Regions from separate parts of the Ochrobactrum sp. SFR4 genome, predicted to be linked through region 2. Evidence: riboswitches for the same ligand, from Rfam matches in the RefSeq annotation. Region 2 holds a riboswitch; each other region holds the start of a gene.

Region 1 (10,094 bases), on a different contig from region 2:
GTGTTCCGGTACAGTCCAAAGCGCTGTCGGGTCAGGACTCGCTGCTTTCCATCGTCCAGATGCCTGCGGGTATTCCTGTCGGCACGGTAGCCATCGGCAATGCCGGTGCCACCAATGCTGCACTGCTTGCCGCTGCGGTTCTCGCACTGCATGACAAGCCGCTGGCAGACCGTCTGGATGCCTATCGCAAAGCCCAGACCGATGCCGTGGCTGCTGCCCCGAAAGATGAGGGCTGAGCCATGCTGCAAGCAGGATCAACAATCGGGATTATCGGCGGCGGTCAGCTTGGCCGTATGCTGGCCATGGCGGCAGCGCGCCTGAGCTTCAAAACCATTATTCTGGAACCGCAAGCGGATTGCCCTGCCGCACAGGTCGCCAATCACCAGATCGTGGCTGCCTATGATGATCGCGCCGCCTTGCTGGAACTGGCTGAAGCCTGCGATGTCATCACCTATGAATTTGAAAATGTGCCGGTAGAAGCCGCACAGTTTCTCGCAACAAAAAACATTGTTTCCCCGCCACCGCTGGCTCTGGAAATCTCGCAGGATCGCGTTGCCGAAAAACAGTTTCTCAATGAGAGCGGCATTGCCACCGCGCCATGGCGTGTGGTTGACGATGTGCAGGATCTGGTCGCAGCGTTTGGCGCGCTGAACGAGCGCGGCATTCTGAAAACCCGCCGTTTCGGCTATGACGGCAAAGGTCAGGTGCGCCTGAACAGCCTCGATAATGACGCTGCGGCTGAAGCCATTGCTGCCATTAAAAATGCTCCGGCAATTCTTGAAGGCTTAGTGGAGTTTACCCGTGAAGTTTCTGTCATTGCCGCACGCGACAAGGCAGGCAATGTCCGCCTTTATGACATTGCAGAAAATGTTCACAAGAACGGCATTCTCGATACCTCAACCATACCGGCATCGGTCAGCTCTGAAACCGCAGCAGCCTGCACCGAGGCCGCACAGAAGCTGCTTCATGCGCTGGATTATGTCGGCGTGCTCGGCTTTGAATTTTTCGTTCTGCCGGATGGTTCTGTAGTTGCCAATGAATTTGCACCGCGCGTGCATAATTCCGGTCACTGGACAGAAGCGGCCTGCGCTGTTTCGCAGTTTGAGCAGCATATCCGTGCTGTGGCCGGCCTGCCGCTCGGTGATCCGCGACGCCACAGCGACTGCGTCATGGAAAACCTGATCGGTGATGATGTGCTCAAAGTCCCGGCGATTCTGGCAGAATCGGATGCGGTGTTGCATCTCTATGGCAAGGCCGAAGCACGTGAAGGACGCAAAATGGGGCATGTCACACGCATTAAAAACGGAAAATAACACCGTTTTGCGGGTTCTGTGCGCATCAATGGTTGACAATTGACCCATTCATTGACTATTTCACCTCAACCATTCAAACGTGCTCTTTGGCTCGCTCTGAAACATGCTCCCAATACGGGAAACGGTTTTGGGAACAAGGCATGTATAGAAACAAAGAGCTGGAACGAGCGCAGCGTTTCTAATGAAATGAGACACGTTCCAGGAATATGCCCAATTCGGGCCAAACACATTGGTGAGTAACATGAAGATCAAGAATTCGCTTAAAGCGCTCAAAGGCCGTCATCGTGACTGCCAGCTGGTTCGTCGTAAGGGCCGCGTATACATCATCAACAAAACTGCTCCTCGCTTTAAAGCCCGCCAGGGTTAATGAGCTGAGCGGGAAAGTTTAACAACGATCCCAGTGCAGTAAGTTGCAGAGAATTTTAACAGCGCCGGTATTAATTTACCGGCGCTGTTTTTATGCCTTTAATCAGCCGGTTTCTGCTTTATGATAGCACTATGACCAAGACACGCAGCTCCCTCACCGTTTCTCTGATATCAGCCCTGATGATAACGGGTGCTGCGGGCTTTGCTGCGGCAGAAGATATCAGCACCACCGGCAAGACAGAATTGCAGCCTATGCCGCCTGCAGTGACAATACCTGAGGCTCCGAAACCGGCACCAATCAACAACACGGCGGCAAAGCCCAAAGAGAAACCGAAAAACCCCGATGTGGAAATGACAGGACCGCTCACTGAAACCCGCAGGAAAGAACAGGAACAGCTGTTCACGGATTTGCGCAAGGCATCCACGCCGGAGAAGTCCCATGCCATAGCCAGCCGCTTACGCCAGAGCTTTGTGCGCACCGGCAGCGATAGTCTGGATCTGATGCTGCGCTGGGCTGAAACCGCCCTCAACCAGTCCCGCGAGGCCGAGGCGCAGGATTATATTGACGAGGTGATGGCACAGCGCCCTGACAATGCAACGGTCTGGCAATTGCGCGCCCGCCTGCATCTGCGCCGCAACGAGCTGGCTCCTGCCCTCAATGACATCAGGCAGGCAATGATTTTAGAGCCGCGCAATTTTGATGTTCTCATCAATTACGCAACTTTGCTGCGCGAAACCGGAAACCGCAAAGGTGCCCTCCGGCTTTATGAACAGGCTTTGAGTGTTTATCCGATGATGAAAGAAGCGCAGGATGAAATGCTGAAGCTCACGGAAGCCGACAGCGATACCGCCCTCTGAGCCCGCATTTAGAGCATAATTTTAAAGTATTAGAACGACCTTGTGTAGTGCCAAGTCTGGCACACGCGCTCTAAAAGCCCCTTACGGGGCTTTTTACTTATTCGCTGATGATTTTCACACGGTCGCCTGCTGAAACCGTACCGCCGCTCGGAAGAGCATTCAGAAGGCGGAAGAGATCAAGCTTACGATTTGTTCCCTGCATACGGTTGGCCAGTGAGCCCAGCGTATCTCCGGCTTTCACACTGATAACACGGATACGCAACGGTTTTGCTGCAGCCTGTTCCGCCGGTGTCAGCACGCGGAAGCTTTGTGTAGTCGCCTGCGTTGTTGCGCTCAAAGCACCGCTGTTTTTCGGTGCAGCGACGAGGAAGCGATAAACCTTCTGGCCGGAAGCGATAACAACAATTTCAAACTGCCACTTGTCCGCACTGGCACGCGCAGTGGCTGCAGGCAGACCATTGATTGTGGTTGTCTGTACAGACTGCTCATCAAGGCCCGTCACCCAGCCGCTGCGCAGATAGGCTGCAAGATCACCGCCCTGCGGCAGCGCTGCACCGTCAAAGCGGATAGCCAGTTCACCCAGGCCGCTAGCCATAACGGCATTGGCTGAATTATCAATCGTAAAGCCTTGCGGAACACTGAAAGTCACCCCAAGTTTCGGGTGAATAAAGGTGCGCTCACGCACAAAGCCTTCTTGCGGCGTGTCACCATAGAGCAGGCCGTCAATTCCGTTCAGGAATGAAGGACGGTCGGTAGTGCCGACACCCGGTGCACCGATGCGGCGTGCATGGCCGATGGCCAGATCAACGCGCTGCGGTGTGGCCGGATGGCTGGCCAGAAAGTCGAGACTGGCGTCGGTCGCGCCGGAGACTGAGCGGAAACCCGTATAGGCTTCCATCGACTGCAGAAAGCGCGCCGAAGCAAACGGGTCATAACCCGCAGCACCAATCATCTTAATGCCGATAGCATCGGCCTGTAATTCCTGATTGCGCGAGAACTGGGCAAGACGCAATTTGCTGCGGATTGCCGCCTCACGTCCTGCCGCATCATCATGCAGCACCTCGGAAGCAACGCGCTTGGCAAGCACCGATTCCGCTTCTTTTGCCTGCCGCAGAATACCATGATTGGCAGTAACATGCCCCATTTCATGCGCGATAACAGCAGCCACTTCAGATGAATCATTGGCAAGCGCCAGCAAGCCGCGGGTCACATAGAGATAGCCCCCGGGCAGAGCAAAAGCGTTGATATTAGGGCTGTTGAGAATTGTAATGCGGTATGTCTGGTCAGGATTGTCAGAAACCGTTGTGAGATTGCCGACGATCTTTGCGACCATGCGCTCAAGTCTGGCATCTTTATATTCCCCGCCATAGGTAGCGAGAATACGCGGATGCTGCTGTGCACCGAGTTGTGCCAGCTTGTCATTCTTGCTGACATTGGCAACCGTTACCGGATTGGACGACGGACCGATCACATCGGGATCGCTGAAATCTACAGTACGGCAGGCAGATAAAAGCGCAACCAGACCAATAGCGGCTGATCGTTTGAAAACTGGAGAAATAGAGGGCTTTTCCGCTGCGGAAAACCGTGCTGCCCTTAAAAACATATCCAGTGTCGTGTCCCCGTTTTACTTCAAAGCTGAATTGGCGGTGCAGGTTGCACGGCTTGTTCAGCGATTCTGTCTGCTGGTCTGTAAACGAATTGTCCGCAATATAAACAATGCGCTTCTGAATAGAAGTGAAATGATTTTTGCGGCATTTCACAAATTGTCAGCTATTGCATCATTAGTAGATATAGGCTGCTTCTCTGTTTAACCAGAGCCGGTCGTATTAAATGATTGTAATGCGTCCGCTCCGGATCGCCTGAACAACCTCATATGTGGCGACCCGATGCGAGCATTTAACTGCGCAATGCTTTGTGTCAATATCACGTCATTCAATATGATAATCTGATTATCATATTGTAATCAGGATGTTTTATGCCCCGACGTGCCCATATAGTCACGCACCGGCTGAGGGCCGGAGGACGAGAGCATCACAGCTGCATCCCCCTGCTCTCTGATTTGCCCCTCTTTGAGAAAAAACAGCGTTGAATCGAAACGCAGTGCATCTTCCGGTGTATGCGTCACCATCAGAACAGTGATGCCGGTTTCCTTTTGCAAATCACGGATCAGATCCAGCATTTGCTGACGCAAAGCAGGACCAAGAGAAGCAAAAGCCTCATCAAGCAACAAAACAGGCTTGTCACGCACCAATGCGCGGGCAATCGCAACACGTTGCCTCTCACCGCCGGAAAGCGCTTCCGGTTTGCGGTTTTCTTTACCGGTCAGCTCCACACGGTCAATGGCATTCTGAACTGCTAGCCGGTCTGCCTCACTCAGTTTGAGCGAAGGCGACCGCCCGAGGCTGACATTGGCACGCACATCAAGATGCGCGAACAGATTATTCTCCTGAAACACCATAGTAACCGGTCGTCCGGCGGGGGCTTCGCTGCTGATTTCCTCATCACCGATCAGAATACGGCCGGATAACGGTGCTTCAAATCCGGCAACCAGATTGAGCAATGTCGATTTACCGGAACCGCTCGGGCCCACAATCACACCGGTTTCACCGGCCTTTAAATGCAGGTTAAACAGCATGTCTGTCGCCCCAAAGGAGAAACGAACATTGTCGAGAGTAATTGCAGCATTATGTCGTGTCATGAGGCATTCCGCTCAGTAGATTTGCCTGAATTGATCCGGCTGCCGGTTTTATCAGTGATAAGCATCAGCGCAAAGCAGATAGCGGCAAGGATCAGGGCAAGGCCTGCCGCGTCACTGGTACGATAGCTACCCATGCGCTGCAGCAGAAGATAAGGCAAGGTTTGCACCGCATCGCTGCCGAAAAGAGCAATCGTGCCGAGATCCCCCATGGACAGTGCCATGGCAAAGATAAAGCTCAGGATAAGCGGGCGGCGGATGACCGGCCAGTCGATCAGACGCAGACGGTTAAGCCCGCTGATACCGAGCGAAGTGCAGAGCCGGTTATTCTGTGCCGCTGCGCTGTCCCATGCAGGACGCAGCAAGCGCACCGCAAAAGGCATGGCCATGACACCATTCACCGCAATGACCATGAAAGGCGCGAGCGTGAACACATCGGTGAACTGGCGCAGCAATATGAACCAGCCCGCACCGATCACAATCGGCGGAATAATCAGCACCAGGCTGGAACCGCTGTCGAGAGCGGTGGTGAAAAAGCTGCGCAGCCGCTTTGGGGATTTAAGATTTTGTGCGGCGCTATATTCACGTGCAGTGACCAGCGTAAGCGACAACACGACACAAAGACTGGCTGCGCCAAAAGCCAGCAAAAGCGAGGTGATAATTGCCTGCTGTACCACGGCTTCATTCAGCAAACGCCACAAATCAGAGCCCAGACCGGACAGAACCATCCCCAGAACAGGCAAAGCAATGAACAGGGTGGCAAAGAGGATAATGATACCTGATGAGATTTTCGACCATTTGCCGTGGTGAATATAATCACGGTTGGTCGTAGCCAGAGACAGACCTTCTTCGGTTGGCTTGCCGGTCAGACGCAGCAGACATAAAACGCCAATAGTCAGCAGTAATTGGGTGAGTGTGAGAGCAACAGCACGCGCCAGATCAAAATCAAAATGCAAGGCCTGATAGATGGCAACTTCCAGCGTAGTCGCGCGGGGGCCTCCGCCCAATGTCAGCACAATGGTAAAAGAACTTGCGCAGAGCATGAAGATCAGCCCTGCAATACCACTCAGATTTCGGGCAATCACCGGCCATTCGATCAACCGGAAGCGAGCAAAACCGCCCATACCCAATTGCGCTGAGAGTTTCCAGTAATCCTGCGGAATGGATTCGAGACTGGCAAGCAGCAAACGTACCGCAAGCGGCATATTGAAAAATACATGTGCCAGCAAAATGCCGGTCAGGCCGTAAATATCCGGTATCAGCGGCAGCCCCAAAGCCGTACTGCCTTGTGCGATAAAACCATTGCGCCCGTAAATACTGGTAATGCCGAAGACGGCGACCAAGGACGGCAATGTCAAAGGCACCGCGAAAAAGCGCAGCAGCAATTTGCGACCGCGAAATGCGGTATTGGCGTGGAGTGCACGGGCAACCGGCAACGCAAACAGCACTGAGAGCAGAACCGACAACAATGCCTGCAGCAACGTAAATCGCGTAATATTCCATAAATAGCTGTCAAAAGCGGCCAGAGCATCACTATCGGATTGCAGCCCCTGAATGCCAAGTGACAGCAAAGCACCGCCGGTCAGAACCAGCAGCAGAAGCAGCGCGATAAAGCCTGAAACAGTTTTAAAACGGAAGGCCTGCATATTTCTCCGTAGCTGCCCCGCCACAGGTGCGGCGGGTGCAGTCATATTCAAGGTCATAGACAGTTGTGTCTTAGCGGCTCATGGCTTTCAGCCACTCATCAACCCATGCTTTGCGGTTTTGTGCAACGGTTTCAGAAGCAATCAGCAGGCTCTTATCCGGTTTTGGCAGAGCATCAAAAGCCGCATCGAGCGGCGCAGATGTGTCATAGGCCGGATACATCCAGTTGGTCTGCGGAATAACATCCTGAAAACCGGCTGTGGTTATGAATTTCAAAAACTCTGCAGCGCGCGGGTTTTTTGCGCCGTTTATCGTCTGGCCGGCCAGTTCAATCTGGAGATAATTACCTTCTTCAAAAGTCACCGCCTTATAACGCTCGGTTTTATCGGAGATCATGTGATAGGCGGCAGAAGTCGTATAGGACAACACCATCGGTGCTTCACCTTTGGTGAACAGGCCATAGCCCTCAGACCAGCCCGGTGTAACTGTCAACACGCGTTTGCTGAGCTTTTGCCACTGCTCCGCAGCCTTGTCGCCATAGAGATCTTTCACCCAGAGCATCATGCCCAGGCCCGGTGTGGACGTGCGCGGATCCATCAGAATGATTTTCTGCGAAGCATCACCGTCAATCAGTTCCGCCATGGATTTCGGCGGATTTTTTAGCTTTTCACTGTCATAGATCACAGCGAAATAGCTGTAATCATAAGGCAGGAAAACCTCGTCCTGAAAATTGTCAGGCACATTACTTTTCACATCGCCCAATCCATGCGGAGCGAACAGACCCGTGGCTTTGGCATCATTAATAAGATTGGTATCAAGCCCCAGAACAATATCTGCCTTGGTGGATTTGCCTTCCAGTTTCAGGCGGTTGAGCAAAGCCACACCATCGGCAACAGCGACAAAATTGACAGTGCAGCCGCAGGATTTTTCAAAATTCTCTTTAACCTTCGGGCCCGGCCCCCAGTCAGATGTAAAACTGTCATAGGTATAGATCGTCAGATCCTGAGCCTGTGCTGCACTGACACCAAGGCTTAAAACAGACAGAAAACCGGTTGTGAGAAGTAGATTTCTGATAAGCATGAGATAACAGCCGCGCGGGCTCTCCTCTGGTTATGAATTGATCCAAGGATTGAGCGCCGGAAGCCGGACAGCATCTAATCCCTCCGCCGGTACAAACCGGATCAGGTTCAGCGGGTTAGCCGGAGACCGGCCTCTCAGCCTTCGGAAACCGAAGGCACCCCGTTAGAGCGGGCGGACAATAGGATAAAACAGCGTTACGGAGCAAGAGGATTGTTAGAGCATGTCGGGCTCAAATGGTTTCAGTTGAGTTGCCGCGAACATGCGGCAATTAAAAAATCCGGAGCGAGCACAGTAGGTACGATTAAACGCGACACGCTCCAGGCTTCCGGTCTGTGAAACAGCGTGATATGCAACACCATGTCAAAATTTCTCATTCTTCTCGGCGGTGATCTGACCGCCACTTCGCGGCTGAAAAAGCAGATTGCCGGTGCACGTGTTTTGGCGGCAGACAGCGGTATGCGCCATGCGGCCGGCCTTGGCGTGGTACCGGAACTATGGCTCGGTGACTTTGATTCCACAGACACGGTACTGGCCACACAATATGGACACGTTGAGCGACAGGTCTTTCCCGTTGCAAAAAATATGACCGATGGTGAGCTGGCATTGCATGAAGCCTATGAACGCGGCGCAACAGAAGTGATTTTGGCCGGCGCTTTTGGCGGCGAGCGCACAGATCATACATTTCTGCATCTCAGCATGGCTGTGGCGCAGGCACATAGAGGACGAAAAATATTTCTCTCCAGCGGCCATGAAGAAGCAACACCGCTGATCTACGGGAAAACCGGTTTTGACCTGCCGGAAGAGACATTATTCAGTATTCTGGGATTTGAGACATTAACCAGATTATCAATTTCCGGCGCCGAATGGCCACTGGATAATGTGACTGTACCATTTGGCTCTTCTTTAACGCTCTCAAATAGGGTAAAAGAAAACTTAACAGTGACGTTAGGTGGAGGGGCGGCAATTTTAGTCGCATCGCCTGCCATTGATTCAATCTGATGTGACTGAACGTAAAAACCTGTAAATTGTTTTGATAGTTGCCGTCTTCTTTTTGCTATAAAATGCAGGAGATTATGGCAAGTGAGTAGCCTCAACGGGAGTAACTTTAGATGAAATCACGTCTTTCTATGATCGCAGTAACAGCAGTGCTCGCGTTTTCGACTGTTGCCTGTACAACAGGCGAACAGCGCACCGCCGGTTACGGTGTGGGCGGCGCAGCACTCGGCGCGCTTGCCGGTGGCGCAATTGGCGGTAACGGCCGTGGCGCCCTGACTGGTGCTGCAATCGGTGCGGTTGCCGGTACCCTGCTCGGTGCAGCACAGACCCGTAACGGTGTTCAGTATTGCCGCTACCGCGACAATTACGGCCGCGTTTACGAAGCGCCTTGTAACTAATTGTTACAATATTGAATTTAAAAACAGGCCGGTTTCCGGCCTGTTTTTTTATGCCTTCGTATCAAGTTCAGGAAATTTGCCGCGAGGGTTCCTGTTTGCAGCAATATGCAGTAATGAGCAGTAACAATCTTCGGCCTCTCTTTTTAAAGCGTAATTATCCATGGCTCCTCCTCTTCTCCGACTTGACCAGATCAGCCTGACATTTGGCGGCACGCCGCTGCTGGAGGATGCGGGGCTGTCGATCAGCGAAGGAGAGCGTATTGCGCTGGTCGGGCGTAACGGTTCAGGTAAATCCACGCTTTTGAAAATTGCAGCCGGTATGGTTGAACCGACCGGCGGCGAGGTTTTCCGCCACCCTTCCGCAACCATCCGCTATCTGGCACAGGCACCGGATATGGATGGTTTTGCCAATGTACGTGATTATGTGGAAGCAGGTCTCGGCCCGACCGATGATCCGTATCGCGTGGCCTATCTTCTGGAAAATCTGGGACTGACCGGCGATGAAACACCTGAGCAGCTTTCCGGCGGTGAAGCACGTCGTGCAGCGCTGGCACGGGTCATTGCCCCGCAGCCGGATGTGCTACTGCTGGATGAACCGACCAACCATCTTGATCTCGCAACGATTGAATGGCTGGAACAGGAATTGCGCCAGATCCGCTCGGCGATTGTGCTGATCTCCCATGACCGTCGTTTTCTGGAAAATGTCAGCCGCGCTACGATCTGGCTGGATCGCGGTGTGACACG
Region 2 (10,094 bases):
GAGAGAATAATAGAAGACATGGTGCGTTCAACACCTTCCAGTGCACCGATCTGATCGAGCACACTGTCGAGCTCACCGATTGATGGCGCTTCAACAATAACAATCATATCAAAATTGCCGCTGATCGAATGAACGGATCGCACAGACATCATGGTTTTGAGACCGATCTCAACCTTTGGTGAAAATTTCGGCAGGGCTGTAACCAGTACATGCGCGCGCACCAGATGGCTTTCATGTTCTGAAGACAGTTTAACGGTATAGCCGGTAATGATGCCGCGTTTTTCCAGCCGGTCGATACGGCTCTGAACCGTTGTACGGGAAACGCCGAGCCGTCTGGCAAGAGTTGCTGTCGATGCGCGGGCATTCTCGCGTAAAAGAGCAATCAGGGCCATATCGGCTTTCGTCGTCATTTTGAACCTCGTTAACGTCACTTCGTTCAAATATATAGCGTCATTCCGTCATTTTAGATACTTCTTTTTGACGAAAATTCTGCGACTCTATGCCATCATTTCTCGGGACTGAATCAAACCTCCCGGAAATAATACAGTATTATTAAAGTGTTACATTTTTCTTGTTGCGCAAGCACAGGCAGTGGCACTCAGGCAATATAATAAAGGGTCAGTCATGAAAGACGTCGTCGTCGTTGGTGCCGGTAAGATCGGTGTAACAATTGCACAGCTTCTGGGTAACACCGGTGATTATAATGTAACGGTAACAGACCGTGCGGAAGAGCAGCTGAAAGCGCTTGCCGGCAAAAAGAACATCACAACGAAGGTTGTTGATATTGCTGATGAAAGCGCACTGGCAGCTGTTCTGGCCGGTAAATTTGCTGTTCTCAGCGCTGCACCTTACCAGATGACAATCCGTATTGCTGATGCAGCTGCAAAAGCCGGCGTTCATTACCTCGACCTGACTGAAGACGTTGCAAGCACACGCCACGTTAAAGAACTGGCGAAAACCGCTAAAACCGCTTTCATTCCACAGTGCGGTCTGGCTCCGGGCTTCATCTCGATCGTTGCTTACGATCTGGCCAAGAAATTCGACAAGCTGGAATCCATCGGCATGCGCGTCGGCGCTCTGCCACAGTTCCCGACCAACTCCATCACTTATAACCTGACATGGAGCACGGACGGCGTTATCAACGAATATATCGAGCCATGTGAAGCCATCGTAAACGGCAAGCTGACACTGGTTCCTGCTATGGAAGAGCGCGAAGAATTCTCGCTCGAAGGCGTTCAGTACGAAGCTTTCAACACTTCCGGTGGTCTCGGCACTCTGGCTGAAACTCTCGAAGGTAAAGTTCGCACCCTGAACTACCGCACCATCCGTTACCCTGGCCATTGCGACATCTTCAAAACTCTGCTGAACGACCTCGGCCTGCGTCACCGCCGCGATGTATTCAAGGATATTCTTGAAACCGCAGTTCCGGGCACCCAGCAGGATGTTATCGTTATCTTCGTAACCGTAACCGGCTACAAAGACGGTCGCCTGACTCAGGAAACTTATGCGAATAAGGTTTACAACCAGACTCAGGATGGTCTGGAAATGACCGGTATTCAGGTTACCACTGCTTCCGCTATCTGCGCTGTAGTTGATATGCTTGCTGACGGCAGCATCCCTGCACAGGGCTTCATGAAGCAGGAAGATATTGCGCTGGATAAGTTCCTCGCAAACCGCTTCGGTAAAGTTTACGCTTAATGGCGGGATGAATACGTATCTACATGATGCGTATTCAGAATATCTTGATGAAATGAGAAACGGGGCAAGGGCTTTCCTTTGCCCCGTTTTTCTGTTTAGCTGCCCGCGGAGAATGATTTTCACGACATAATGAGGGAACTATGCGTAAATCAGTTTTATTCGCCGGTCTGGTACTGGCTGCTATTGCGACATCGGCGGGCGCAAAAGAATGGAAAGAAATCCGTATCGCCACTGAAGGTGCTTATCCTCCGTTCAACTTTGTTGATGCTGACGGTTCGCTGAAGGGCTTTGACGTTGATATCGCCAATGCTCTTTGCGAAGAAATGAAAGCCAAGTGCACCCTCGTTGCCAATGATTGGGATGGTATGATTCCGGGCTTGCAGGCAGGCAAATTTGATGCGGTTATCGCATCGATGAGCATTACCGAAGAGCGCAAGAAACAGATCGACTTTACCAATAAATATTACTCCACCCCTTTGGCTGTTGCGGTTCCAAAAGACAGCCCGATTAAAGATGTGAAGCCGGAAAGCTTCTCCGGCAAAACAATTGGTGCGCAGGGCGGCACAACACAGGCGATTTACGCGGAAGATGTGCTGGCTAAAGCCGGTGCTGAGGTTAAACTCTATGTGAGCGCCGATGAAGCCAATGCGGATCTGAAGACCGGCCGTCTGGATGCAATGATCTCCGACAAATTCCCTGTCGTTGACTGGCTGAAGACTGAAGCCGGAAGCTGCTGCCATATTCTGGAAGATGTGCCGGGCACACAAACAGAAACCGGCATTGCTTTGAAGCAGGGTAATGATGATCTAAAAGCCCAGTTCAATGCGGCAATTGACGGTATCCGCAAAAATGGTACCTATGACAAGATTATGAAGAAGTATTTCGACTTCGATATTTATTGATTGCAGCGGTTGTTAAAACCATTTGATGAGCGCGCAGCCTTGCGCGCTCATTGTCTTAATCCTGTTCCTTCGTGGCAAGCTGTTGGTCGAAACGTTCCGGCCTGTAGTCATGACCCGTATTATCCGGCCATAACATGCGTAAATTCGATACAATCATTCTGGGTGCAGGCATTATTGGTGTCAGCACTGCCCTCCACTTGCAGGCTCGCGGACATGCCGTTTGTCTGATTGACAAAAAAGACCCAGGTGAGGGGACGAGTTATGGCAATGCCGGTTTGATTGAACGCTCCAGTGTTATTCCTTATTCATTTCCGCGCGGGCTCGCCAATCTGATTAAATACGGGCTGAATAACCGTACAGATGTGCGTTATGATCTGGCCTATATGCCGAAGCTGGCACCATGGCTGTTTCAGTTCTGGCGTCATTCTTCACCGGCCGGCCTGGCAAAAGCAACGGCTGACATGCTGCCGCTTGTGGAAGCCAGCGTGACTGAACATGATTTTCTGATTGAACAGGCTGGTTGTCAGAATCTGGTGCAGGACAAAGGCTGGCTGGAGGCGTTTTGCAGTGAGCAGGTTTTCGATGCTTTTGTGAAAAACCTGCCATCGCTGGATCGCTTTGGTCTGAATTATAAAGTGCTCGACAGTACCGGTTTTGCAGCAACAGAACCATCCATGCGCAATATTGCCGGTGCTGTTCATTGGCTCGACCCGAAAACGGTGAGCGATCCAGCGGGGCTGGTCAAGGCCTATGCAGCTTTGTTTACACAGCGCGGCGGCGTGTTTCTGCATGGCGATGCTGCAACTTTGCAGCAGCAGAGTGATGGCTGGTCTGTCCGTGCATCTGAGCAGGTCACAGCACGCAATGTTGTCGTAGCTTTGGGGCCGCAGTCACATCTGATCTACCAGCAGGCTGGCATCAAACTGCCAATGGCGGTTAAGCGCGGCACGCATCTGCATTTTTCGATGGAAGATGATACGACTCTCAATCACTCGGTTGTTGAGGTTGAAGGCGGTTATGTCATGGCGCCGATGCGTCAGGGTATGCGCCTGACAACCGGAATTGAATTTGCTGCGCCGGATGCACCGGCCAATCGTATCCTGCTGGATCGCGCCGAGAAGCGCGCGCGTAAAGTATTACCGTCATTAGGCAAACCGGTTGAGGCACAGCCATGGCTGGGCCTGCGTCCTTGTATGCCGGATATGCGTCCGGTTATCGGTCAGGTGCCAAACAAGCCGGGATTGTGGATGAATTTTGGCCATGCCCATCATGGTCTGACACTGGGGCCAGCATCCGGCCGGTTGCTGGCAGAGCTGATGACGGGAGAAAAACCGTTCATTCCGGCAGAGTCATATTCTGCAAGTCGTTTCATGTAAGATGCAACCTTGTCAACCTTGACAACAACAGCAAGCTTGACAACCAGCCTGTGCAGTATCATCTTTAAGTTCAGGAGATGAAAATGGTACAGACAACGCAGAATACACCGAAGACTGAGAGAGCACGGCAATCTCCTGCAGCAAAAGCAAAGTCACGCGCTACGACAAGTCGCGCGAAGCGTCAGACTGTGCCGTTAACTGCAGGTAAAGCGGTTGCCAAAGACGCATACCAGCCGGATGCTCGTGCTCTGGCCTTGCTGCGTGGTGTTGAGATCGCTCAGCAGGATCTGCGGGCGGCGGGCGGTGCCTATACGCTGGAACAGGTACGCCTGTTATTACAGGGTATTTCCCGTCAGGCCGTGGATAAACGCGTACAGGATGGTTCATTGCTTGCAGTTCCGGGACCCGGTAACCGCCGTGCCTATCCGACAATCCAGTTTCTCAATGATGGCAGCATTGTTGCCGGACTGAAAGCTGTGCGTCAGGCGCTTGGCAGTGCCAGTCCTTGGTTTTTGCTGAACTTTCTGAGCAGGCCTGATGAACGCCTCAACGGCAAAAAACCGATTGAGTTGCTGCGTCGCGGTGAAACAGAAGCGGTGCTGGAAGCTGCACGGCTCAATGGTTTGCAAGGCGCGTGAGCGGGCCGCAGCCACCACATAATCTGGCTTCCCGACAGCCTGAGCTGATCACTCTGGCTGCGGGAAGTAAGCTTTATCGTTTCTATACTGCTGCCTTTGAGCCTGTTTATTTTGATCGTTCAAGAATGGGCAGGCTCAACGCGCCGGATGCATCCTATGGCGTGCTATATACAGCCGCTGCACGCGAGGGTGCTTTTGCCGAAACATTCTTACGCGAACCCGGGCGGAGTTTGATTGATTTACAGATTCTGCAAAAGAAAGCACATGTAGTGCTGGAGCTGATGGCTTCGTTGAAACTGGCCAAACTTGCAGGACGCGGGCTTGCCATTCTTGGTGCAACGGCAGAGATTCTGCATAGCGGTTTGCCCTATGACACTGCGCAACACTGGTCAAAGGCGCTGCATGATCATCCGGAAAATATCGATGGCATTGCTTATTATGCCCGCCATGATGACGAGCAGCTTTGTTATGCTCTGTTCGATCATTGTGCAGAACACCTAACAATCCAAAAGAGACAGGAAGATCTCGACAAAGACTGGTTCTGGCAGATTGCCAATCATTATAATCTGGGTATTGCCCCGTACTGAATAATTATAAGGGAACTGAAGCCATGCCGGACAAAACTGCCAAAATCCTCATCACGAATCATCTGGAGTTGCGTCTTGATGCACATGGCAAGCATCAATGGAATGAAATTCGCCGCTACATCGAAGACAAAGGCGCGGTCTTTCACGATCATGCTTTGCAGGCAGTCTCGGCACTCACAGCCGGAAAATTACATTTTTTCTATTGCCCTGATCTCAGCACTGAAGAAGAGCTGATCGCGGCTGCGGGACAGGGGCAATATGATGCGGTTATTGCTGCTGCCACCCGCATTCCGCCGCAATGCCTGTTTGTTGAGGGTGGAGTACGCATTGGTGCAGGCACCGGCAACATGCAATCACAATCATGGGTTTCCGGCAAATCCCCTTTGATGAATACACCGGGCATCAACAGCCGTATTACCGCGCAAATGGTGCTGAAAGCGCTTCTACAGTTTCGTCCCGATCTGGACACCGCCACTCTATATAAACAGGTACTGGAAGGTAGCTTTGATACCGGCCGCGATTTGGCGCGTTTCCCGAGCTTCGGACTTGAAGGCCGCAAGATTGCCATTCTCGGCAGCGGTAATATTGGCATGGAAGTGGCAAAACTGGCGAAAGCCTTTGCTATGCATGTCACTATTTATGCCCGCGAACATCATCGTCAGTGGATTGAAAGTCAGGGCTATGCCTATGCATCAACACCCGAAACCGCTGCGCAAAATGCTGATGTGCTGAGTGTGCATCTGGGGCTTGGCGCGCTGAACAAGGAGACAGGGCGCTACAGCAATCAGGGACTGGTCAGCCATACGGTACTGTCTGCAATGAATGAGGGTGCTATGGTTATCAATTATGACCGTGGTGAGCTCGTAGATATTGTGGCTTTGGATCGTCTGATGCAGAGCGGTTATATCCGCAATGTTGCGGTGGATGCTGACCTGTTTGAAAAAAACGGCGTGCTGTCAGGGCCGCTAGCGCCTTACTTACCGCTGGCTAAAAAATATCCGGAAGCCATGTTGTTACTGCCACATGCGGCGGCAGATACCGACCACCCGTCACGACTTGCAGGGGCTAAACAGGCGGTTGATCAGATATTCGCAGCGATTACCGAGCGCCGTGTCATCAATGCGGCGGGGGCAATACCTGCCGGTTACAGCGATGGCGGCAGCCAGTTGCCGCAGGGCATCGGACGGGCACAGATTAAACTGAAACAGGGGCAGGAACGGCAATTCCTGCAATCCCTGTTTGACACTGCGGTTCAGGCGGCTGATCCGCTGCATTGTCTCAAACCCTATTTACCACAAGCGCCAAAGGGCAGAACCATCGTCATCGGCGCCGGTAAGGGCTCTGCACAAATGGCGCAAGCCTTTGAGACTTTATGGGTTGAGGCCGGAAATCCTGCGCCACGGGGCGTGGTTGTTACTCGCTATGGCTATGGAGCGGAATGCGGTTTTATTAAAGTGCTGGAAGCCGCACATCCGGTGCCGGATGAAGCGGGACTGGAAGCAGCAAAACAGTTGAAAGCTGCGTTGAAAGACTTGCATGAAGACGATCTGGTGGTGGCATTGATCTGCGGCGGCGGCTCGGCTCTGTTGCCTGCGCCACCGGAGGGACTGACACTGGCGGATGAGCAGGCAGTCAATGCCGCTTTGCTTGCCAGCGGTGCGCCGATCAGCGTGATGAATGCTATCCGTAAGCATGTCTCTACGATTAAAGGTGGCAGGCTTGCTGCTCTTGCAGGGCCTGCCCGTATGGTCAGCCTGATTGTCTCTGATATTCCGGGGGATGATCCGGCGCTGATCGCTTCAGGGCCGACGATTGCCGATCGCGCAACCCGTCATGATGCGCTGAAATATATTGACCATTACAAGATGCAATTACCGGAAACGGTCATGGCACATTTACAAAGCGCTGCAGCCGATGCACCGCAGCTGGATGATGCAATATTTGCCCGCCACAGCCACCATATTATCGCCAGTGCAGCACAGTCACTGGCTGCCGCAGCAAGATTGGCTGAAGAACAGAGCGTTGAAACACTCATTCTCTCCGATGCGATTGAAGGTGAAGCAAAAGACATCGCACTGATGCATGGGGCAATGGCACAATATCAGGCGCGTAATCGTCAGGCAGGACAACCTTTGTTGTTGTTGTCCGGCGGCGAAACAACGGTAACGCTCGGTTCCGGTGCTAAAGCCGGTAAAGGCGGGCGCAACAGTGAATTCATGCTGGCATTGGCGCTGAATATTGCTGGCTCTGAGAATATTCACGCTTTGGCTGCGGATACTGATGGCATAGACGGTTCGGAAAATAATGCCGGTGCTTTCGCGGATGGAGGCACAATTCAACGCATGACAGAGCTGGGGCTGGATGCGAAGCAATATCTTGCAGGGCATGACAGCTGGAGCGCATTCCATGCAAGTGGCGATCTGTTTGTGACAGGGCCGACCGGTACAAATGTCAATGATTTCCGTGCCATATTAATCAGCTAATCTTTCAGGTGGTGGACAGGTAGTGCCTGCTCTGCCATAATAGCGATCAAAGACAGGGGCGCCCGGATGATACCGGCTGAGAAGTACCCTTTGAACCTGAACCGGATAATGCCGGCGGAGGGAGTCAGATTAAAGGGCGCTTATCGCAAGGCGAAATAGTGGCACCCTGTATCAGACCCTCACCGTGGCGGAGGGCTGATATGAAAGATCTACCGGATTTCGGCATTGTGCTGGAAACCATGCGACGCCAGAAACCTCTCATACAATGCATCACAAATTTCGTAGCGATGAATACGGCCGCCAATGTGGTTCTGGCTGCCGGTGCTTCTCCTGCCATGCTGCATGCGCAGGAAGAAGCCGGAGAATTTGCCAAACTCTGCGGTGCGGTCACGATTAATATCGGCACGCTCTCTCCGCTTTGGGTGCAGGGGATGATTGCGGCGATCACATCCGCTAATGCGCATAATATTCCGTGGGTTTTTGATCCCGTAGCTCATTTTGCTTCCACTTTCCGCAGAGAAGCGGCGCAGACCCTGTTGGCGCTGAAACCAACAATTATTCGCGGTAATGCGTCTGAAATTCTGACCCTTGCAGGTTTTTCCGCACGGGGCAAAGGGGCAGACAGCGGCGATGATGCCGGTAGTGCGCATCATGCGGCACAACAACTGGCACAGCAGTATCAATGCACTGTTGCAGTGACCGGCGCTTATGATCTGTTGACCGACGGCCACAGCACTTTGCGTATTGACGGCGGCTCAGCGCTGATGCCGCAAGTGACAGCACTTGGCTGTGCGCTGACCTGCCTGACCGGTGCGTTCGTTGCTTCTCATAAGGCTTCCGCTTTGGAAGCGACCGCAGCCGCTCTGGCCATGTATGCGGTGGCCGGAGAACAGGCGGCATTGCAGGCGCAGGGGCCAGCCAGTTTCCAAATTCACTTTATCGATGCGCTTTATGCGCTCACACCCGCACAATTCCAGTCTCAGGCAAAGGTACGATTCTATGAAACAGTTTGATTTGTCGCTCTATCTCGTTCTCGACCGTGAGCTTTGCGGCAGTTTTGGCATGGTGGAAACCGTAATTGCAGCTGTGCGTGGCGGTGCCACAATGGTGCAGTTGCGTGACAAAGATGCCAGCCAGCAGGAGATGCTTGAAACGGCCAAAGCGCTAAAAACAGCGCTTGAAGGTACCAATGCCAAGCTGATTATCAATGACAATGTTGAGGTTGCGATTGTTGTCGGCGCTGATGGTTTACATATCGGCCAGCATGACGGTTCGCCGGAGCAGGTGCGTGCTAAAATCGGGCCGGATATGATCCTTGGTCTGTCTGTACAGACTGCAGAAATGGCCACCAAAGCGGATAGTGTTGTGGTGGATTATCTCGGCATTGGTCCTGTTTTCCCGACAGCAACCAAAAAGAATTGCGCGCCTTCCATTGGTTTTGACGGATTGAAGCGGGTTTACTCCCATAATGGACTGCCTGCGGTCGCCATTGGTGGCATTAAACTGCCGCATGTGGATGATGTGCTGGCAACCGGTGTTAATGGTCTGGCTGTTGTTTCAGCAATTTGTGGTCAGGATGATCCTGAACTGGAAGCACGTGCATTCCATGCGGCAATCGCCGGTTTTCGTGCTGCAAAGGGATAGGCAATGAAAAATGTTCTTTCCCTTGCCGGTTCTGACCCGTCGGGCGGAGCCGGAATTCAGGCTGATCTGAAAACATTCGCTGCCCGCGATACGTATGGCATGGCGGCATTAACCGCACTGACAGCACAGAATACGCAGGGCGTTTCCGGTGTTTTTGCTGTGCCGGCAGATTTTGTGGCGCAGCAGCTCATAATGATTTTCAGCGATGTGCGGGTTGATGCGGTTAAAATCGGCATGATTGTGAATGCGCAGATTTCCGATTGTGTGGCGCAGATTTTGCAGGAGCAGCTGATTAAACAGCCGGATTTGCAGATTGTGCTTGATCCTGTGATGATTGCCAAAGGCGGGGCGGCGTTGCTCGACCCGCAGGCGGTGGAAAGCCTCACGCAAAAACTACTGCCGCTGGCAACCTTATTGACGCCCAACTTGCCGGAAGCAGCCGCTATTCTTGGCGTGCCTGTAGCTGAAAACCGTGAGGATATGGAGCGTCAGGGTCAGGCTTTGCTGGCTAAAGGTTGTAAGGCTGTGCTGATGAAAGGCGGGCATATGACGGGAGAGCATTGCCCTGATCTGCTTCTAAGCGCGGAATATAATCTGTGGTTTGAAGCGCCGCGTGTTGAAACGCCCGATACGCATGGCACAGGCTGCACGCTTTCCAGTGCTTTGGCTGCTGAATTAGCGAAAGGCAATTCATTGCCGGATGCGGTGCGCGAGGCGAAAGCCTATCTGTTGCGGGCAATCAGTGCCGCACACCGACTTGAAGTGG
Region 3 (10,094 bases), on a different contig from region 2:
AGATCGGCCAGCGTTTTAATGCCGGACTCTTTGGAGGCAACGATCTGCACATAATTCGGATAGATTGCGGCGAGAGTGCTGATATTTTCCAGTTTCTTTTTGAAACCGGCTTCTTCATTGCCTTCCCACGCATCACGCAGGGAATCGCCGAGCGTGAAAGCAATTTCGCCACGACCACTGTTAATCAGATTGATATTCTCAATCGAGGCTTTGGTTGCCTGCACAGAAGGACGGGCATCAGGAATGCCGGAATAGATTTTTTCAAGGGCGACACCCATCGGGTAATAAACACCGCTTGTGCCGCCGGTCAGAATATTGATGAAATTTTGCGCATTTGCTTCAGCTGCGGCAAATGTCAGGGTGACCGCTGCAAAGGCTGATAAAAGTGATTTTTTACCCAAATAACCCATGAAATCCTCCATATTTCACTCATGGGCGGCTCTCCCTCAGCCTTCAGCTCTCCCTGATGTGACTGTAACCGCCCGTATAATATCTTGCTGTAAGCCGGTGGTTCAGAACAATCCCCGATTAACATCACCAAGACATTTAATGTACAAAAAGAGCCCTAATCATCCTAAAGTATTAGACAGACAGATAAAATGTAAAATAGAGGCTCTGTTTCGCAGGTGATTTTTTATGAAGTCGCCATATTGTGCAACCAAAAATTTGTGACCGGCTTGTCTGCATTTAAAAACATGTCACATTGAATTTTAAATAACTGATTTCATTAAATTTATTGAAACATGATGCTTGTGCATAAAATTATTCCGAAACACTGTCAGGCGAATGGAATAGTTTTGCGCAAAGCTTGCGACATGAGCGCAAAGCCGGATATAGCTGTTGCGGCTCATAGTGGTTGTGCATGGAGGAAACGCACAATCGGATACTGTGGACACAAGCATAATGGGAGTGAGAAATGAACGGTGCTGATAGCCTTTGCGACACCCTGCTGGCGCACGGGATCGATGTCTGTTTTGCCAATCCGGGCACATCAGAAATGCATTTTGTGGCAGCGCTGGATCGCAAGCCGCAAATGCGCTGCGTATTGGGTCTGTTTGAAGGCGTGGTAACAGGTGCAGCCGACGGCTATGGCCGTATGGCGGACAAGCCGGCAGCAACTCTGCTGCATCTGGGTTCCGGCCTTGGCAATGGCGTTGCGAATTTACACAATGCCAAGCGTGCAAAAACACCGATCGTCAATATTGTCGGCGATCACGCCACCTATCATCTGAAATATGATGCCCCGCTGACCAGTGATATTGAATCGCTGGCACGTCCGGTTTCAGGTTGGGTGAAGACGTCTAAATCCGCCGATGATATTTCCGCAGATACGGCTGAAGCTTTTGCCGCAGCATGTAATGCACCGGGGCAGGTGGCAACGCTGATCCTGCCTGCCAACACCGCATGGACAGAGGCGCCGCAGCAGATTGTGCAACCTCTGACCCGTCCGGAACGTCGTAAGGTTGATGCTGATGCCGTGCGTGAAGCGGCTAAAGCGCTGCGCAACGGTAAGCGCACGCTCATCCTGCTTGGCAATCTTGCCCTGCGTGCCAATGCGCTGGAAATTGCCAGCCGTATTGCGCAAGAATCCGGTGCGCGTTTGCTGGCGCAGCAATCCAATGGCCGTATTGAGCGCGGTGCAGGTCGTGTTGCTGTTAATCGCGTGCTTTACCGCGTGGATGATGCACTGGCTGATCTGGCGGATATTGAACAGGTTGTATTGCTCGGAGCGAAAATTCCGGTCGCCTTCTTCGCCTATCCGGGTAAGCCAAGCACTTTCCTGCCGGAAGGTTGCGCCGTGGTTGATTATGCCGGTGAAGCAGATGACCAGCTCTATGCTTTGCAGGCACTGGTCGATGAAATGAATATTCCGGCATCTGTCACGCCACTGCTCAATCAGCGTGGTGAGAAGGTCATGCCGACCGGTACGCTGGATGATGATAAAATCAGCGCGATTGTTGCATCACTCCTGCCGGAAAATGCGATTATTGTTGATGAATCCATTACATCCGGCCGTGAAATGTTTGGTCTGACACATCAGTCAGCGCCGCATGACTTTCTGCAGCTGACCGGTGGTGCAATCGGTATCGGTCTGCCGCTGGCAACCGGTGCAGCTGTGGCCTGTCCTGACCGTCAGGTGGTGGCGTTACAGGCAGACGGCAGCGGTATGTATACGATGCAGGCACTGTGGACTCATGCCCGCGAAAACCTGAACATCATCACCATCATTTTCGCCAATCAGCGTTATGCGATCCTGCATGGTGAATTGCAGAATGTCGGAGCCGGTGCACCGGGACGCAATGCGCAGCGTATGTTTGATCTGGTTGAGCCGACGATTGACTGGGTAAGCCTTGCCAAAGGTGTTGGTGTTGAAGGCGCACGCGCCACCACAGCTGAACAATTTGCTGATTTGTTTGCTGCGGCAAGCAAGCGCAAAGGCCCGTTCCTGATCGAAGCGATGATCTGAAATTAAAGTGGCGGCGGGTTTATAATCCGCCGCACTTTCAAGCCTGAACTGCGCTTTCCGAGCGTTCCTTAATGACATTCAGCACGATGGAATGGAAATCATTGAGGAAAATCTGACCCCACCAGTCGCAGTAAATATTGATCGGCGTTGCAATACGGTATTGGGTTTTCAGCGTGAGACGCGTACGGTTTTCGTCAATTGGCTCCAGCAGATATTCACCATAGTCCAGTCCCAGATAGTCACTGTTGACGCTGATATGCGCTTCCACTGCTTTTGGGATTGAAGTGTCGCTGAAACGGAAATCCCAGCGCAGATAACGGTTTTCCTGCCAGCCGGTAATAACTTCTTCAAAATTGACGCCTTTGCCCCATTTCAAATGACGTACGGCACCCACACCGGAACCGGTAATCCGCGCATCTTCGGGTTTCGGCACACCGACAATGCTGTGGCTGAAAGTCATACCCAATTCATCGGAGCGGATATCAGGGATTTCGAGCGTATTGTTCCAGATTACATCAGCAGGGGCATTGATTTCAATCACGGTTGTGACCGAACTGAAATGATCCTGATATTCGATTTGGTTTTCCAGCGGCAGAGCGAGAAAGGGCAGGGCAATCACAAATGTGACGCTGCGTTTTGCCTGATAATTGCGTAAAAGCCGCATAGTGACATAAACACCAAGCGCTGTGCCCGCCAAAAGAAACGGCGCAGCCATGGCCACGCAAATACCTGCCTCGCCAAAGATAATCATTGAAATAAGGATCAAGCCGAGCATGCAAAGCATAGCGGTTTTCATATGCTTGCGGATACTGCCAGTGCCTTGCGGGTCAATCTGAATGATCAGCAGGCTGGTAATGGCCATCGGCATCAGGATCAGACCGGTGATAAAGGCCATCCCGCTGCCTTCCCGTATCAGCCATATCAGGATGTAAAGCACCACCGCATAGAGCGTTGTTGCGAAAACACTGAGCCAGAAACGGTCGGATGAAGGTTCTTGATGATTTTCAGACATAGGGGTTCTTAAACCAGCTTGGGCGGGCAGGACAACCGCCAAGGCTTGTTCCTTCCAAATAAACTTGCTAGAGCTTGGAGGAATGACACGGGGTGTCCTGTTTTACAGGGCTGAGATTTTAAACCCGTTGAACCTGATCCAGCTCATACTGGCGAAGGGATGTCTGTGTGCCCAGCCGTATTCACTGCGGTGCAAGCCCTTATTCCCTTGGCCGGCCATTTCTTAAGGCAAGGGAATTATCATGTCTGAACCAGTCCTTCTTCCGCTCTACCAGCAGCTTGTTCTCGTCACCGGCGGTGCGCGTGGTCTTGGACGCGATCTTGTGAAAGCTTTCTTAAGTGAAGGTGCACGCGTTGTAATCAATTATCACACAAGTGCAGATGCTGCTGCAGAACTGGCAGCACTAGCACCGGAAAAGACACTGGCCCTGCAGGCCGATGTGACGGATATGACAGCCGTACAGGCTATGTTTGCCAAGGCGCAGCAGTATTTTGGTATGCCGGTAACAACGGTGGTCAATAATGCTTTGCCGGCTTTCAGCTTTAACGGCGATGCCCGTGCTCATGCGGATGTCATCAGCTGGGAGCAGATCAATCAGCAGATGGAGGGCATTGTGCGCGGTGCTCTGAACACAACGCAAGCAGCACTTGCCGGTATGGAACAGGCCGGTTTTGGCCGTATCATCAATATTGGTACCAACCTGTTTCAAAATCCGGTTGTGCCGTATCATGATTATACGGCGGCTAAAGCCGCTTTGTTGTCACTGACCCGTACATTGGCGCAGGATCTGGGTGAAAAGAACATCACCGTGAATATGTTGTCCGGCGGGCTGTTACGTACCACCGATGCCTCTGCCGCAACACCGGAAGCAGTGTTTGATTATATAGCCTCTGCCACGCCGTTGCGCCGCGTAACCACGCCTGCGGAATTTGCTGATACGGCTCTGTTCTTTGCTTCGCCATGGGCGCGTTCTGTAACCGGTCAAAATCTGGTTGTGGACGGCGGATTGGTGAAAAACTGATGCGGGAAATGCACCTTAACCTGTTTATCTTCGGTTGCGGGCATCATCGCGCGGCATGGCGGCATCCGCAATCGGCCGTCGAACAACTCAGTGATATCAGCTATTACACAAATCTGGCGCAGATTGCCGAGCGCGGCAAATTTGATGCGATTTTCTTCGCCGACTGGCATGCGATTGATAATATTACGGACGGACCACGCAGCTATTTCGACCCGCTGACTTTGCTGGCTGCATTAGCGGGTGTAACCGAGAAAATCGGGCTGATCAGCACGGTATCCAGCACATTCACAACGCCGTTTCATGCGGCGCGGACACTGGCTTCGCTGGATCATTTATCGAAAGGCCGTATCGGCTGGAATGTCGTGACCTCAATGTTTGACAGTGAAGCACGCAATCATGGCTATGAGAGTATGCCGCCACATGAATGGCGCTACGGCCGTGCGGCAGAATTTATCGAAGCCGTGCAGAAGCTATGGGATTCATGGGATGCTGATACGATTACCTGTGACCGCTCCGGTGATTATGCCCGTAAAGACGGCTTACGAGCGATCCACCACAAAGGCGAGCATTTCTCGACGCAAGGGCCGCTGACCATTCCGCGCCCGCCGCAGGGGCAGCCGGTATTGTTTCAGGCAGGAGCATCAGATCAGGGCAGAGCCTTGGCCGCAGAAAAAGCCGAGGCGATTTATGCGGTGGCTTATGATCTGCTCGCCGCACAAGACTATTATCGCGATATTCAGCATCGTGCAAAACTGGCAGGGCGGGATGCAGGCATACCGGTGATGCCGGGTCTGGTGACCTATGTGGCTTCCACGCAGACAGAGGCGAAAGCTAAGCAGCGGGAACTCGACGAATTACTGCCGACAGCGGACTCCCTTCGCCAGCTTGGTATGTTTATCGGGCAGGATTGCTCCGGCTGGGAGCTGGATGCACCGGTGCCAGCCTTGCCGCCGCTCGAAGATTTCACTGGGCCGAAGGGGCGCTATGCGACCATTCTGCGGATCATGGAAACGGAACAGCCGACATTACGGCAATTGCTCGGTCGCTTAGCGGCAGGTGGCGGACATTGCACAATTGTCGGTACACCTGAGGCAATTGCGGACCAGATGGAATTATGGTGGCGTAATGAGGGGGCAGACGGTTTCAATCTGATGCCGCCGTCCTTGCCGTCATCAATTGAAGATTTCGTCGAACAAGTGGTGCCGGTTCTGCAAAAGCGTGGATTGTTCCGTTCAGACTATCAGACGGATACATTGCGCGGGCATTTGTCTTTACCGCTCACAGATAAGCCATAGATGATCGTCTAATGTGACGCTGATAATGATGAAATGATTTGGCGGGTGCGCGATAAACACACCCGCCAATAAAGGATAAATGAATGTTCCGGTATTCCACTGCAGGCGTAATAGGCCTGCTGCTTTCTGTTGTGTCATTTTCTGCCTCCGCAGAGGAGCAAAAGGTACTTAAACGGGAAGATGGCAGTGTGATCAGCTGGTATCTGGAAAAGCCGCTGACAACAGAGAAAACAGGTTTGATCATTCTGGCACAAGGCTCTGGCTGTCAGTCTGTGACTACAAGCGAGAATATCAAGCTGGCGCGCTCGGCTTTTGCAGAACTGACCGCGCTGACAGTGGATAAATACGGTGTTGAAACCGGCGATAATCCACCGGACCCTTTTGACAAGGATTGCTCAGCCTCTTTCCGTGCTCATCACACGATGACGCAGCGTGTTGAAGATTATCTGCAAGTGCTGGAGAGCCTTAAACAAGCGCCGTGGTGGAATGGCCAGCTGGTATTGTTCGGCGGCTCTGAGGGCGGGGATATTGCTGCGCGACTGGCCGCTAAAACCAAGGCGGATGCGGTGATCCTGTTATCGACCGGTGGTGGTACGAGCTTCGGTGAGATGGTCAAACAGTCAATGGAAGGCGAGATGCTGCTCAACAAGGTGCCAAAGGAACATTGGCCACAAGTTGATAAGGAATTTGCTCATGCCAGAGCCAATCCGCAAAGCAGCGAGAAATGGGCTGGTTCCAGCTATCGTTTCTGGGCGGATGCAATTGATCACCGGCCGGTTGATGCAATGTTGCAGTCCGACGCTGCTTTATTGCTTATTCAGGGCAGTGCTGACATGTCAACGCCGGTAAGCAATGCACGCATGACAATGGATGCGTTTGATAAAGCCAAACGCTGTAACATGACATATTGGGAATTTGCCGGTTATAGCCACGGGATGCAGGACGCACAGGGTATCAGCCGTATGGCTGATGTGCTTGCGCAGGCCGGTTTCTGGCTCAAACAGCAACTTGCAAACGGCAAGCCGGTTGTCTCTTGCACCGTAGCCAAATAGTCAGACTATAAGTACATGGCAAAGCCATGAGGTTTTGCCATGTCTTATAATTTTGATCGTTAGGGCGAACGGTTATTGAGGATTTGATCAATCAGTCCCCATTCCAGTGCTTCTTCCGCGCTCATAAACCGGTCACGGTCAAGTGTTTGCTCGACCTCTTCATAGCTGCGGCCGCAATGTCTGGCGTAAAATTCGATGACGCGATGTTTGGTTTTGCGCATCTCTTCTGCTTGAATGAAAATATCCGATGCCTGCCCCTGAAAACCGCCAAGCGGCTGATGCACATGGAGGCTGGCATTGGGCAATGCTGCGCGTTGTCCCGGTTCGCCTGCCATCAGCAGAAACGACCCCATAGAACGTGCTGTTCCCATGCATAATGTGTGCACCGGTGCGTGAATGTAATGCATGGTGTCGTAAATGGCCAAGCCGCTGGTGATCGAGCCGCCGGGGGAGTTGATATAGAGACTGATCGGTTTCTTAGGGTTTTCGGCTTCAAGAAACAGCAATTGTGCACAGACCAGAGCGGCCACAGTGTCATTGACCTCACCATTGAGAAAAATGATCCGCTCCCGCAGCAGACGGGAGTAAATGTCGAAAGAGCGTTCCCCTTTTGCTGACTGTTCAACCACCATAGGGACGAGTTGCATCATCTCGCGCATCGGCAAGCTCCGTTTTTCACTGATTTAAAATTATGCTGTTTTACGCGGCCCGCATGACGGATTGCATATTAGTATTGGCCGCCCGTGGTTTGAGGCGCAGCCGCGAAGCATCAAGCTCATGGATAATTGTGAGGCTAGTGCCGCCATTATCATTCGCGGCAATCTGGAAGGTGACAACGCTCTCAAGAAATGGCGGTTCCGTTTCCCGCATCCTGTAAGAAGCTTGTTCTCCCTGTATCATTGTCAGTGGCTCGGATTGCGATAAATCTTGTTCCGGCAACCAGTTTGCGCGCAGTTCAGGAATACTGATTGCGCGCCAGATTTTTTGCGGGCTGGCATCCAGATCATATTCAAAGACAAGACGGACTGCATTTTCTGTGTGATTTTCCTCTGTCATTGATCCATATCCTTCAGCAGGGTTTTGAGGCTATCAATACGTGCAGGCCAGTAGGTGCGGTATTTTGCAAACCATTGGGCGATGAGGGCTAGTCCCTCGGGGTCGACCTCGTAATTCACAAAGCGTCCCTGCCGTTCTTCCCTGATGAGTTTTGCACTGCGCAGAACCGCAAGATGCTGGGACATTGCCGGCTGGCTGATTTCCATACCCTCGCGCAAGGAACTGGCATTCATGCTGCCGGTTGCCAGTTTTTCAAAAACAGCACGTCGTGTCGGGTCGGCCAGCGCCTTGAAAATATCATTTTCTGTCATGCCCAACAGATAAGCATACGCTTATGTGATTCGCAATGGTTCAGTTAAGATAAACGGCGAATTTACCTTAAAACAAATAGATTGGGATGTGCATATTTTCCTATGTACTGATTGGTGGATTTCAATATATTATTCTAAATTATCAGGGAGAAATATAATGATCTTAAAGCGCTTCGTGATCTATCTGATTCTGACCTGTATGATGGTTTCCGGTGCCGTTGCCGGTTCACTCGCAAAGCCGGAGGGTAAGCCTATACTGGTTATATCCGGCGCGATTGAAAATAAAAATAACGGCGATACTGCAGAATTCGACCGCGATATGCTGGCCGCAATAGGTATGCAGGTCACAGAAACAGCCAATCCGTGGTATAACGGCCGCACCCGCTTTGAAGGTGTGCCCCTCGATAAGCTGATGGAGCTGGTCGGTGCCAAAGGTACAACTGTTACAGCCGTTGCGTTGAATGATTATGTGACTAAAATTCCGTTAGATGACTTTAAGAAATTTAAGGTCATACTGGCTATGAAGCGTGACGGAAGTTTTATAACGGTTCGCGAAAAAGGACCGCTTTTTATTGTCTACCCGTATGACAGTGATCCGCAATTGCAAAGCCAGACTTATTATACACGCTCCGCGTGGCAGGTGGCAAAACTCATAGTCGAATAGAGGCTTGTGTGAGACGCATACTCGGGATTGTTATTTGTTGTTTTGTATTGGCAACAGGCTACATAGCCTATGTCATTGCTGAGCGGCAAACGGCACTGCAGAAATTTGCCCGCTATAATGACTCCTGGGCTGTCAGCCAGATGGTGTCAGAATATTTGCGTCTTGAACAGCAACTTGCCGCTTATGCTCTCGGGCTGAAAGATGCGGATACTGACGAGCTTTCACTCCGTCTTGATATTATGATAAGCCGGCTGGAATTTGTGCAGCAGGGTACATTGCAGGAATTCGTCAATAAAGACGCATCCCGCTATCTCGTCATTCAAAATCTCCGGGCTATACTGAATAAACTCGATCATCAGCTGGCGGAACTCACACCGGAGAGGGCGAAAGAGCTTTTACCGCAGATGAGCCAGCTGGTCGGGCCGCTGACAAATCTCGCAGCCTCTTCTGTTGAATATGATGTGAGTGTGATTGATGCCGCACAGCTGGAAGTGCGCAACCTTCATTATATTTACACAGCTCTTGCCGCGGGACTTATTCTTTGCGGGATCACAATGATTATCCTGTTGTTGCGCCAGAACAGTATGCTGAACCGCGCACACGGTCGTATGCAGCGTCTGACGGAAGATCTGCGCGAAACCTCTGGCGAATTGCAGTCGCAGAATGACCGGCTCGAACATTCAGCCCATCATGATGCACTGACCGGCTTACCGAACCGTATTTTGTTTCGGCAGGATCTCAACGCACGTATGCAGGGTGCGAGGAATGACGGTTCGCCTGCCGTGGTATTGTTGTTTGATCTTGACGGTTTCAAAGATGTCAATGACACGCTGGGTCATGATGTGGGTGATGTGCTTTTGCAGGCCGTTGCCAACCGGTTGGTTGAGTTCAGTCATAAAGATGACCTCATTTGCCGCTTGGGCGGTGATGAATTTGCTGTTTTATCAACCGGCCTGACCTCGGAAAGAGCGCTTGAATTTGCTCATCATCTGATGCGTGTCATCAGCTCTCCCTATAATATCAATGACAGGGAGATAAAGATCGGCACCTGTATCGGTGTCGCTATTTCTTCGACCGAACCTGATGTGGAAGAGCTGTTCAAGCATGCGGATCTTGCACTTTATGAAGCCAAGGCACTGGGTGCCGGCCACGCCTGCATTTTTCAGCCGCATATGCAAACGCGGCTGCTTGAGAAAAAAGCTTTTGAGGCCGATCT

Evidence for each region. Region 2 has a riboswitch for thiamine pyrophosphate ahead of thiM (hydroxyethylthiazole kinase). Riboswitches for the same ligand answer to the same signal wherever they lie in the genome.
Region 1: another riboswitch for thiamine pyrophosphate. It lies ahead of thiB (thiamine ABC transporter substrate binding subunit); the one in region 2 lies ahead of thiM (hydroxyethylthiazole kinase).
Region 3: another riboswitch for thiamine pyrophosphate. It lies ahead of HBA93_RS12880 (3-oxoacyl-ACP reductase); the one in region 2 lies ahead of thiM (hydroxyethylthiazole kinase).

The regions. Positions count from the first base shown of each region.
Region 1 covers NZ_JAAPBB010000008.1:125,851-135,944, reverse strand. The annotation lists gene purE (5-(carboxyamino)imidazole ribonucleotide mutase) at 1-236, shown strand, start outside; gene HBA93_RS12005 (5-(carboxyamino)imidazole ribonucleotide synthase) at 240-1,313, shown strand; gene ykgO (type B 50S ribosomal protein L36) at 1,555-1,680, shown strand; gene HBA93_RS11995 (hypothetical protein) at 1,812-2,537, shown strand; gene HBA93_RS11990 (M48 family metalloprotease) at 2,635-4,140, opposite strand; gene HBA93_RS11985 (thiamine ABC transporter ATP-binding protein) at 4,501-5,235, opposite strand; gene thiP (thiamine/thiamine pyrophosphate ABC transporter permease) at 5,232-6,878, opposite strand; gene thiB (thiamine ABC transporter substrate binding subunit) at 6,949-7,950, opposite strand; TPP riboswitch at 8,018-8,128, opposite strand; gene HBA93_RS11970 (thiamine diphosphokinase) at 8,314-8,955, shown strand; gene HBA93_RS11965 (YMGG-like glycine zipper-containing protein) at 9,066-9,350, shown strand; gene HBA93_RS11960 (ABC-F family ATP-binding cassette domain-containing protein) at 9,511-10,094, shown strand, end outside.
Region 2 covers NZ_JAAPBB010000011.1:75,491-85,584, reverse strand. The annotation lists gene HBA93_RS13685 (Lrp/AsnC family transcriptional regulator) at 1-410, opposite strand, end outside; gene HBA93_RS13680 (saccharopine dehydrogenase family protein) at 625-1,698, shown strand; gene HBA93_RS13675 (ABC transporter substrate-binding protein) at 1,839-2,600, shown strand; gene HBA93_RS13670 (NAD(P)/FAD-dependent oxidoreductase) at 2,735-3,976, shown strand; gene HBA93_RS13665 (hypothetical protein) at 4,060-4,614, shown strand; gene HBA93_RS13660 (RES family NAD+ phosphorylase) at 4,611-5,201, shown strand; partial or broken gene HBA93_RS24530 (NAD(P)-dependent oxidoreductase) at 5,225-6,220, shown strand; gene HBA93_RS24195 (glycerate kinase type-2 family protein) at 6,401-7,684, shown strand; TPP riboswitch at 7,729-7,824, shown strand; gene thiM (hydroxyethylthiazole kinase) at 7,885-8,697, shown strand; gene thiE (thiamine phosphate synthase) at 8,684-9,328, shown strand; gene thiD (bifunctional hydroxymethylpyrimidine kinase/phosphomethylpyrimidine kinase) at 9,332-10,094, shown strand, end outside.
Region 3 covers NZ_JAAPBB010000010.1:5,795-15,888, reverse strand. The annotation lists gene HBA93_RS12895 (TAXI family TRAP transporter solute-binding subunit) at 1-410, opposite strand, end outside; gene HBA93_RS12890 (acetolactate synthase large subunit) at 917-2,467, shown strand; gene HBA93_RS12885 (SRPBCC family protein) at 2,505-3,479, opposite strand; TPP riboswitch at 3,558-3,656, shown strand; gene HBA93_RS12880 (3-oxoacyl-ACP reductase) at 3,721-4,500, shown strand; gene HBA93_RS12875 (LLM class flavin-dependent oxidoreductase) at 4,500-5,795, shown strand; gene HBA93_RS12870 (alpha/beta hydrolase family protein) at 5,879-6,847, shown strand; gene HBA93_RS12865 (ATP-dependent Clp protease proteolytic subunit) at 6,907-7,506, opposite strand; gene HBA93_RS12860 (SRPBCC family protein) at 7,547-7,903, opposite strand; gene HBA93_RS12855 (ArsR/SmtB family transcription factor) at 7,900-8,214, opposite strand; gene HBA93_RS12850 (putative pterin-binding protein) at 8,372-8,878, shown strand; gene HBA93_RS12845 (putative bifunctional diguanylate cyclase/phosphodiesterase) at 8,887-10,094, shown strand, end outside.